4 regions of the Shewanella sp. Sh95 genome follow, and region 4 is predicted to be linked to each of the others. Evidence: predicted binding sites of a transcription regulator. Region 4 holds the regulator's gene; each other region holds the start of a gene.

What was found. Region 4 encodes sigma-54, which starts transcription at its own class of promoters, with help from an activator protein. Its sites were predicted from a motif close to GTTGGCACGNNNNTNGNNT; they were not measured.
Region 1: the regulator sigma-54 is predicted to act here: its motif matches at 1,115-1,133, upstream of flgA (flagellar basal body P-ring formation chaperone FlgA).
Region 2: the regulator sigma-54 is predicted to act here: its motif matches at 1,153-1,171, upstream of AEA42_RS02165 (BON domain-containing protein).
Region 3: the regulator sigma-54 is predicted to act here: its motif matches at 859-877, upstream of AEA42_RS08015 (flagellar assembly protein FlgT).

Annotation. Positions count from the first base shown of each region.
Region 1 is NZ_LGYY01000109.1:16,842-19,019, forward strand. It holds gene flgM (flagellar biosynthesis anti-sigma factor FlgM) at 1-189, opposite strand, end outside; gene flgA (flagellar basal body P-ring formation chaperone FlgA) at 264-971, opposite strand; gene AEA42_RS08045 (chemotaxis protein CheV) at 1,184-2,104, shown strand.
Region 2 is NZ_LGYY01000026.1:28,000-30,177, forward strand. It holds gene AEA42_RS02160 (DUF3224 domain-containing protein) at 26-436, shown strand; gene AEA42_RS02165 (BON domain-containing protein) at 570-1,118, opposite strand; gene AEA42_RS02170 (hypothetical protein) at 1,390-1,866, opposite strand; gene AEA42_RS02175 (sigma-54 dependent transcriptional regulator) at 2,120-2,178, shown strand, end outside.
Region 3 is NZ_LGYY01000109.1:13,564-15,741, reverse strand. It holds gene AEA42_RS08025 (LPP20 family lipoprotein) at 1-38, opposite strand, end outside; gene AEA42_RS08020 (FlgO family outer membrane protein) at 35-667, opposite strand; gene AEA42_RS08015 (flagellar assembly protein FlgT) at 946-2,121, shown strand; tRNA gene AEA42_RS08010 (tRNA-Arg) at 2,177-2,178, shown strand, end outside.
Region 4 is NZ_LGYY01000201.1:3,950-6,127, reverse strand. It holds gene lptB (LPS export ABC transporter ATP-binding protein) at 1-270, shown strand, start outside; gene AEA42_RS14560 (RNA polymerase factor sigma-54) at 377-1,852, shown strand; gene hpf (ribosome hibernation promoting factor) at 1,881-2,168, shown strand; gene ptsN (PTS IIA-like nitrogen regulatory protein PtsN) at 2,171-2,178, shown strand, end outside.

The DNA.
Region 1 (2,178 bases), on a different contig from region 4:
ACTGGCCATTTTGGTTTGAGCTCCTTGTAACTGTTGAGCTTGAGCCGTAATGACAACAGAGTCACCTTTTAGTTGAGTTGATTTAGCCGCTACCTGAGAGGTTTTCTCGCTTTCGCTGCTTTGTTTAGTGCTGTTTGAACGGACTTGTGCGGCCGCTCCGGCGTTAAATTTGCTAATATCAATTGCCATTTTAGGCTCCAGCGTCATGTATACGGATTTCTTAACTGGGGTATCGGCAGCTTATCGAAAAGCTTTAGCTTATTTTACATTCTAACTTCTACTTCGCCAATCGCCGTAATTATGGCATCTAGCTCTTTGTTAGAACTGCTATTTTTGATTCGAATTTGGTCGCCGATATTACCATCTTGCAGCGCCTCTCCCACAGTTTTTAGTACGAAGTTATTTGAACGCACATAAATCGACACTGTGTCATTTTTACAGACAAAGCAAAGGTTGTTCGCAAAAATAGGATAATTTTTCGCGACTCGGCGTTTAACTCTAACGCCTGTAAGCTGATTAGTATCGCTAAATTGCATACCACGCAAACTATTTTGGTCAACATAGCGGATCTCGACCTGTGAAGGACTGATTAATTCACCTGGCGCTAAGGTTTCGGTTGCGACCACAACAGGAAAAAGAATGTCTACTCTAACAGACATAAAAATCTGCCAAGGGTAGGCGAGATCGGGGGTATCACAACTGACTTTTATGGTGTTATTACGGCTAATTTCGCGTTCTGAAGCTAATTCGACCCTTATTGGTGATGTGCACTGTGCTGGCAGCATTCGGTTATCGACCGTTTGTGGATTAATGTCGACTTTCGCATTTGCAGGTACAGCAATCTTTTCATTAATAAGGGCTTTAGCTAATTCGGATATCGCCGATACGCTAGGTATCACGGGTTCAGCCTTAGCTGCCGTGGATAGAAAAAGTGCGAAAATACTCAAAAAATAGACTAAATTTACTTTCATAATGAAGAGACTAGCTTGTAACGCCAGAATACACCTATACTTTTATCAAGCGTGAAACTGTTCAATGCTTCTTTCTTCTTTCTTCGATTTTTGGTGTCAGAAGTTTGACTTAGTTTCAACTATGTTTATCGATAACAAGACGTAAGCAATTAATATGCCTATACTCAAACGAGTTTTAGGGCCGTACATAAACAGAACAACAAGGCAGAGTTATGTCGAGTATTCTTGATTCAGTCAACAAACGAACCCAACTCGTAGGTCAAAACCGGCTAGAACTATTGCTATTTAAGTTAAATGGTCGTCAACGGTTTGGGATAAACGTATTTAAAGTGAAAGAGGTTTTGCAATGCCCGCCATTAACGACATTGCCTAAACTCAATCCTTACGTCAAAGGAGTTGCCCATATTCGCGGCACAACTATTTCTGTTATCGATCTGAGTGCGGCAACGGGGGGGCGTCCGTTAGCGAGCACTGAAAATTGCTTTATCATCATTTCGGAATATAACCGTAGTGTGCAGGGGTTCTTGGTTAGTTCTGTTGAACGTATTATCAACATGAACTGGGAAGCTATTATGCCGCCACCGCAAGGTGCTGGGCGTTATTCCTATTTAACCGCGGTTACCGAGATTGAAGGTGAGTTGGTTGAAATCTTGGATGTTGAAAAGATTTTAGATGAAATCTCACCTGTCAAAACGGCCATTAGTGAAGAGGTTAATGAGCAACTTACTCTCGATAGAAGTCAGCATTACCATATTATGGTGATTGATGATTCGGCGGTGGCACGCAAGCAAATTATTCGGTCGTTAGAGTCGTTAAATTTACAAATTGACACGGCAAAGGATGGTCGTGAGGCACTTGATAAGCTCAAGGCCATTGCAAGTGAAATGAATAACGTTGCCGATGAAATTCCACTCATTATCTCCGATATTGAGATGCCCGAAATGGATGGTTATACCTTAACGGCTGAGATCCGTGATGATCCTAAGCTTAAAAATATCAAGGTGGTACTGCACACCTCATTAAGCGGTGTCTTTAACCAAGCCATGGTACAAAAGGTTGGTGCCAATGACTTTATCGCAAAATTTAACCCTGACGAATTAGCTGCGGCAGTGAACAAGCATTTAAGTTTGTAGTGAGAGTGTGGGTTAGTGCCTAGTTGAGCTTTACGCTATAATCTAGCCCTTATTACATGATTGTTGTGCACTTA
Region 2 (2,178 bases), on a different contig from region 4:
ATAAAATTAAAACAAGGAGCGTGTTATGGAAATGACCAAAGTCACAGGCAAATTTGATGTTAAGCTCAATCCCGAGAATGCCTATGCCACAGGTGTGGGCGGTGTGAACTTGGGCAGAATGACTTTAGATAAAACCTTTTATGGTGAGCTAGAGGCCCGCAGCCAAGGCGAAATGCTCAGTGCTATGACCGCGGTAAAAGGCTCAGCGGGTTATGTGGCAATTGAACAAGTCGTGGGTAAACTGTGCGGCAGACAGGGCAGTTTTGTGCTGCAACATTTTGGCATTATGACCGATGGGCAAAACCGCTTACACCTTGAGGTCGTTCCCCATTCTGGCGCGGGTGAACTCACAGGGCTCTACGGTACTATGGCGATAAGCATTGAAAACGGTCAACATTTTTATGAATTTAGCTTCTGCTTTGAACAGGAAGCCTAAGGCATGATTAACATAACATCGCGCCGATAAAACAAAACCAGCCGAAGCTGGTTTTGTGGTTTTTGCCCGAGTGACTAATACCAACAGCTGAGTTATCAAGGGTTGAATTAGCAAGGGCGGAATGTCAGGACCATTATGAGGTTTTGACTTTGATCTTATCGACGACTTTTTTCACATCATCGGTATTTTTGGCAATGGTCAGTGCTAATTGACGCTCGGCATCGCTGGCCACTTCACCCTGTAAGGTCACCACGCCATCGGCAACATCTACATTAATTTGGGTGCCCGAAACGTCGGTCGAGAACAACAGGCGGGTTTTCACCACAGTTGCGACCTTAGAGTCGGTTAAGGTCTTCACTACCTCACTGGTGCTCTCGTTTTCATTCATCACGGTTAATTTGTTTTCAACCCCTTTTACCCCATCCAAGCTTTTGATCAGCTCCGCTGCGAGCGCCTTATCGACACTGCTTTCCACTTTACCGGTTAAGGTGACATGGCCGTTTTTCACGTCGGTCATAATGTCAAAGGAGTTGAGGTTAGTATTAAGCAACAAAGTCGTTTCGGCCTTGCCATCGAGCCAAGCATCTTTGGCATCGTCTTTCCAATCCTGTGCGGCGGTCACATTTAAGCTGATAGAACCGACAAGCAAGGTGGTTAAGGCTAAAGTTGTCGTGTTTTTCATAATGATATCCTCCGTTGTTATCTCGAAGGGACTAAAGCGTGAATCGTGCCAATATTTTTATCTTATTGATTTTAAATTGATTATATTTGTTTTCGGCTCGTTTCGACTGTTAAATCAAAAAGCAAGCTCGGTGCTTTTTACCGACAAAATGTAAATATTACCGAGGGTGATAAAGCGATTGGGCTTAATCAAGATAGGCGTTAAGAATCGCCAGATCGCAGGCAACAAAAACGCGGCTCAGTTGGCCGCGTTATTGGCTGGCATTGCTGCCTTACAGGGCTTGGCTATGCAGGTGTAAGGTATCCAAATAGATTTGTAGCCAAGCAATATCCTCGGCCAATTGGCTGATTAACCTTGGGTGATTGGCTTTTTTAATTAACTGTTTGAGGTGGTTAAGGCGCTGACGCTCAAGCTCGCAGAGCACTGTGAGGGCATCGGCGAGTTGCTGTTTAATAAGTAAAGCATCGACATCGGCATAGGGCCGAGTCTGCGACGGCGGCACTGAGTGCGGGCCTATGTGCTGGCCCATTTGTTGTAATGATTGGGTGAGCAATTGCTTAAATCGCGCCAGCATCCCTTGATACGTCTTGATTTGGGCAATAAAAATGCGTTTTAGGCTGTAGTCATCGACAGTGTTATTGGCCCGAGTATAAAAATCCACGCCGGTTTGCGTCAGCTCGATTAACTCATTAACCAGCTTAATATCGGCGCTCAGCTCGGTCTGATGTTGCGCAACATTAGACGTCATAACGACCTCCTGTGGTAGTTTGGGCAGATCCGCCGACACGGATTGCCCACATTTTCATGGAAATATCAGTTTCATTCAGCTTCTATGCATATTTCGTTCACTTTTTAATGATAAGTTAATGGTTTGATTTAAATGATGATATTTATCCATTGTCGCCAGTAGGCCGACTATTGTCGGCAACTCTTACCGTTAAGATTGTTAAAGTTTCACAGCTGGCATACAGTGATTCCTTATTCACAGGGAGTGGCACAAGATGATCCGACCAACGCTTTTCTATCATCTACAGGACGTCGAAACCGAGCAGGCATTAGT
Region 3 (2,178 bases), on a different contig from region 4:
AGTAGAAGCGCCGCAATCACCAACAGGTAGCGTTTCATTTTCCATCTCCTAATACACGCACTTCATTCATACCGGGAGCCGACTGACGATATAAAATCCCATCGTGGGAGATCACTTGCTCAGAGGGCTGCATATAATTGCTTAATTCTTTTTGTGTAACAAAGGTCTGTGAAGCTGACACCACTCGGTTGTTACTTAAGGTAACGATTCGAGTATTAATGGCTAAGCCATTGGTCGTCGGGCTCATCGTGGATACCACAATATGGTCAACAGGCAAATTAGTAGACAATTTTTGCCAGTCACGCGTCAAAATAAAATCGCCCTCACCAGTAACACGCAGTCCATCAGCGAGATTTAACTCCACCACATTAAATTGAAAACTGTGCAACGATGCCATGAGTCCCTGCTGCAATTGCAGCGCAACCGCATTCGTACTCGTCATGTCGCCAACTAATACTGGTGTAGTTACAACAATAGGTTGATCAGGACGCAATGCATCATTTTGCTTGACTAGCTCAGTCACAATACGCTGCGCTAAATGATTAATCACCGCTGTCGGCGGCAAACCATTGCCATCAACTAGGCTAGGTTTTGGCGGCACAACGGGTTTAGTCGCACACCCAATCAGCGCCAAAAGAGCCAGGGGAATGAACGCACGCTTTAGCATGGGAATAACCTCATTATCGATATCAATGCGCCTCAAAGCGAGCCGCAATCTTTAGTCAAAAAGATTGCAAATATTAGACCAAGTCAAAATACAATCCTTGATTCACTCACCTGATTATCGACAACGATGCCAATAACTTTACCCTCTACACCTATTCAGCAACTTCAGATAGTTTGGGTATATTTCATAAATCAGGCACGGAACTTGCTTTTACAGCCAATAAAACCGCCATTAAACTGACTCAACTGATTGGCACAATTGACCTGAAGGGCTTATTAATGAACATACTCAGAAAGCACTTGCTCATCATTAGCAGCCTACTGCTAGCAGCACTTCAAGCCAATCACGCGCAAGCAGAATGGGTCGAAGCAAGTGGTGAAGCAATCATCACCAATGGCAACATCGCCCAAGCGCGGGAAGAAGCCATCAATCAAGCGGTTAGCTATGCCACCCTCAGCACCGGGATCCAAATATCCAGTGAACAACAAACCACCAACGGCAATCTCACACAAGACAGCTTCGCCATTAATCGTAACGCTCAAGCGATTAGTATTCAGTTAGTGAGTGAACGCATTCAAGGGAATAAAATTTATGTGTCGCTCAGGCTCGATCTGAATGATGACCCAACACAACAATGCCCAACGGGCCAATTAAAAGCCGCGATCCTTATTCCCCAAGCCCAAATAAAAGATCGAGCACAATTACGCTACGGCCAATTATCAGGATTTGAAGAAGTCATCTCCGAAAGACTCGGTAATAGTATTGATTGCTACTCATCAACTGGATACAGCCATATCCATGCCAAAGAAAGGCTCGATATCGCACAAGAACTGGTCGATATCCGCGGCTATAGACTTCCGAGTTGGCTGAGTGAAATTACCGATAGCCAATACATTTTACTACCGCAAATTATTGATATTTCAACCGAGCCAGTACAAGCCACCTTTATGGGATGGTGGGATGAAGCGCCACAAAGGCAGTTCCAATTAAAGCTTAGCCTTTATCACGGCATTAGCGGTGAAGAAGTATGGAACAAAACCTACAGCACATCGGCTCGGTGGGAATTTGAGGAACAAGCCATTGTTGCCCCCAATAGTAATAGATTTTGGCGTTCATCCTACGGCAAAAATATCAGCCAACTGCTGCAAGAAGCGACTCGCGATATTGATAACACGCTCAACTGTAGACCACTACTTGGGCAAGTTGTCAGTCGTCAAGGAGATCGGATTATTCTCAACCTAGGCCGAAAACATGGCATTCGAGTTGGCGATAAGTTCCAAGTGGTGTTACAACGCAATTTACCGGATAGACTCAATGAAATGCGTGCCATTGCTACCAAAAGCCGAGCAACAGTGCAAATTGAACAAGTGAGTGAAGAAAGCGCAACAGCGGTACTCGTTGACCAAAATGCGGTTTACAATGTACAGATAAACGACATCGCGCTTAAGATTTAAGCAACTAAATCATAAGCCTTTTAATCAAAGATAAAACCAGTATAATCACCAGCGTCT
Region 4 (2,178 bases):
GCGGCCAACCCCAAGTTTATTCTGCTTGATGAGCCCTTTGCGGGCGTTGATCCGATCTCCGTTATCGATATCAAGAAAATTATCGAGCAGCTTAAGAGCCGAGGCCTTGGAGTACTGATCACTGACCACAATGTGCGCGAGACCTTAGACGTCTGTGAACATGCTTACATTGTGAGTCACGGTAATCTTATTGCCGAGGGCACACCCGCAGAGATCTTAGACAATCAGCAAGTTAGGGCTGTGTACTTAGGTGAACAATTCAGGCTATAGTTACTAAAACAAAGCTAATAAGCCTTGAATTTGAGAGCGCTAGGCTCCATCCATATGATATCAAGCGACCTAAACTCACAATAATAACCTAGGGATCAGCGGTAACATGAAAGCGTCACTCCAGCTCAAACTGGGTCAACAGTTAACCATGACGCCACAACTTCAGCAGGCCATTCGCCTGCTGCAACTGTCGTCATTGGAACTGCAACAAGAAATCCAGCAAGCCTTAGACTCTAATCCTCTTCTCGAGCTGGAAGAGGAGCAATTTGACGCGCCTAGCGAACGTAAGCAAGATATCGCCGATACCGACTTTAGCGAAACGACTGCCCAGCCACAGGAACAAGATAATTCCACCGTGGACATTGCCGAGTCGCTGACCAAAGAATCTCTGCCCGAAGAGTTACCCATGGATACCACTTGGGATGAAGTCTTTACCGCATCGCCAAACTCAGGTTCTGGCGCCAGCCGTGAAGATGACATGCCCTTCCAAGGGGAAACTAGCGAGGGGTTGTACGAACATTTAGAATGGCAAAAAAACCTCACACCCTTCTCTGAAACCGATTTAGCCATTGCCACCGCGATTATTGATGCCATTGACGATCAAGGTTATCTCACTCAAAGCACTGAAGATATCCTCGAAGCCATGGGCAATCCCGAGATTGAACTCGACGAAGTTGAAGCCGTGCTCAAGCGTATTCAACATTTCGACCCCGTTGGTGTCGCGGCAAGGGATTTAAGCGAATGTTTACTGATCCAGCTATCTCATTTTTCGCCTGATACCCCTCACATCGAAAACGCCCGCATGCTGATCAAAGATCATTTAGATCTGATCGCCGCTCGCGACTTTAGGCTGTTAATGCGTAAGACCAAACTGAAAGAGGACGAGTTAAGGGACAGTATTGCGCTGATCCAAACCTTGAACCCTCGTCCCGGTTTACTCATCACCCCTGTCGATGAAGAATATGTGATCCCCGATGTATCGGTGTCGAAGAAAAACGGCCGTTGGGTGGTCGAATTAAACCCTGACTGCATGCCAAAAATCAACGTAAATCAGCAATATGCAGCCATGGCGCGTAGCTCAAAAAATCAAGCAGATAGCCAATTTATTCGTGGTCATTTGCAAGAAGCCAAGTGGTTTATCAAAAGCCTTGAAAGCCGTAACGAAACGCTGCTCAAGGTGGCAAACTGCATAGTGCAATACCAACAGGGTTTCTTCGAATACGGTGAAGAAGCCATGAAACCTATGGTCCTAAACGATATCGCCGAGGCGGTAGAGATGCATGAGTCCACCATTTCACGGGTGACCACACAAAAATACATGCATACCCCAAAAGGACTTTTTGAACTAAAATATTTCTTCTCAAGCCACGTCGGGACGGATGATGGCGGTGAGTGCTCATCCACAGCAATCAGAGCTTTCATTAAGAAACTGGTTGCAGCGGAAAACCAGAAAAAACCATTAAGCGACAGCAAGATGGCTCAACTTCTGGCAGAACAGGGAATTAACGTTGCGCGCAGAACCATTGCGAAGTACCGAGAAGCGATGCTTATTCCCCCTTCCAATCAGCGTAAAAGTTTATAGCCTATTGTGAGTATCGGAGGACGTTTCTATGCAAATAAACCTAAGTGGACACCATATCGAGATTACTGAATCGTTACGGGCATATGTTGAGGAAAAGTTTTCAAAACTTGAACGTCATTTCGAACAGATCAATAATGTGCACGTTGTGCTCAATGTTGAGAAAATGCAACAGATTGCCGAAGCGAGAATCAACCTCACCGGTGGTGAAGTCTTCGCGACTTCAGAGCATGCAGATATGTATGCTGCCATAGACGTCCTGATTGATAAACTTGATCGTCAGGTTATTAAACACAAAGAGAAGTTAACAAAACACTAGCAATGGAACT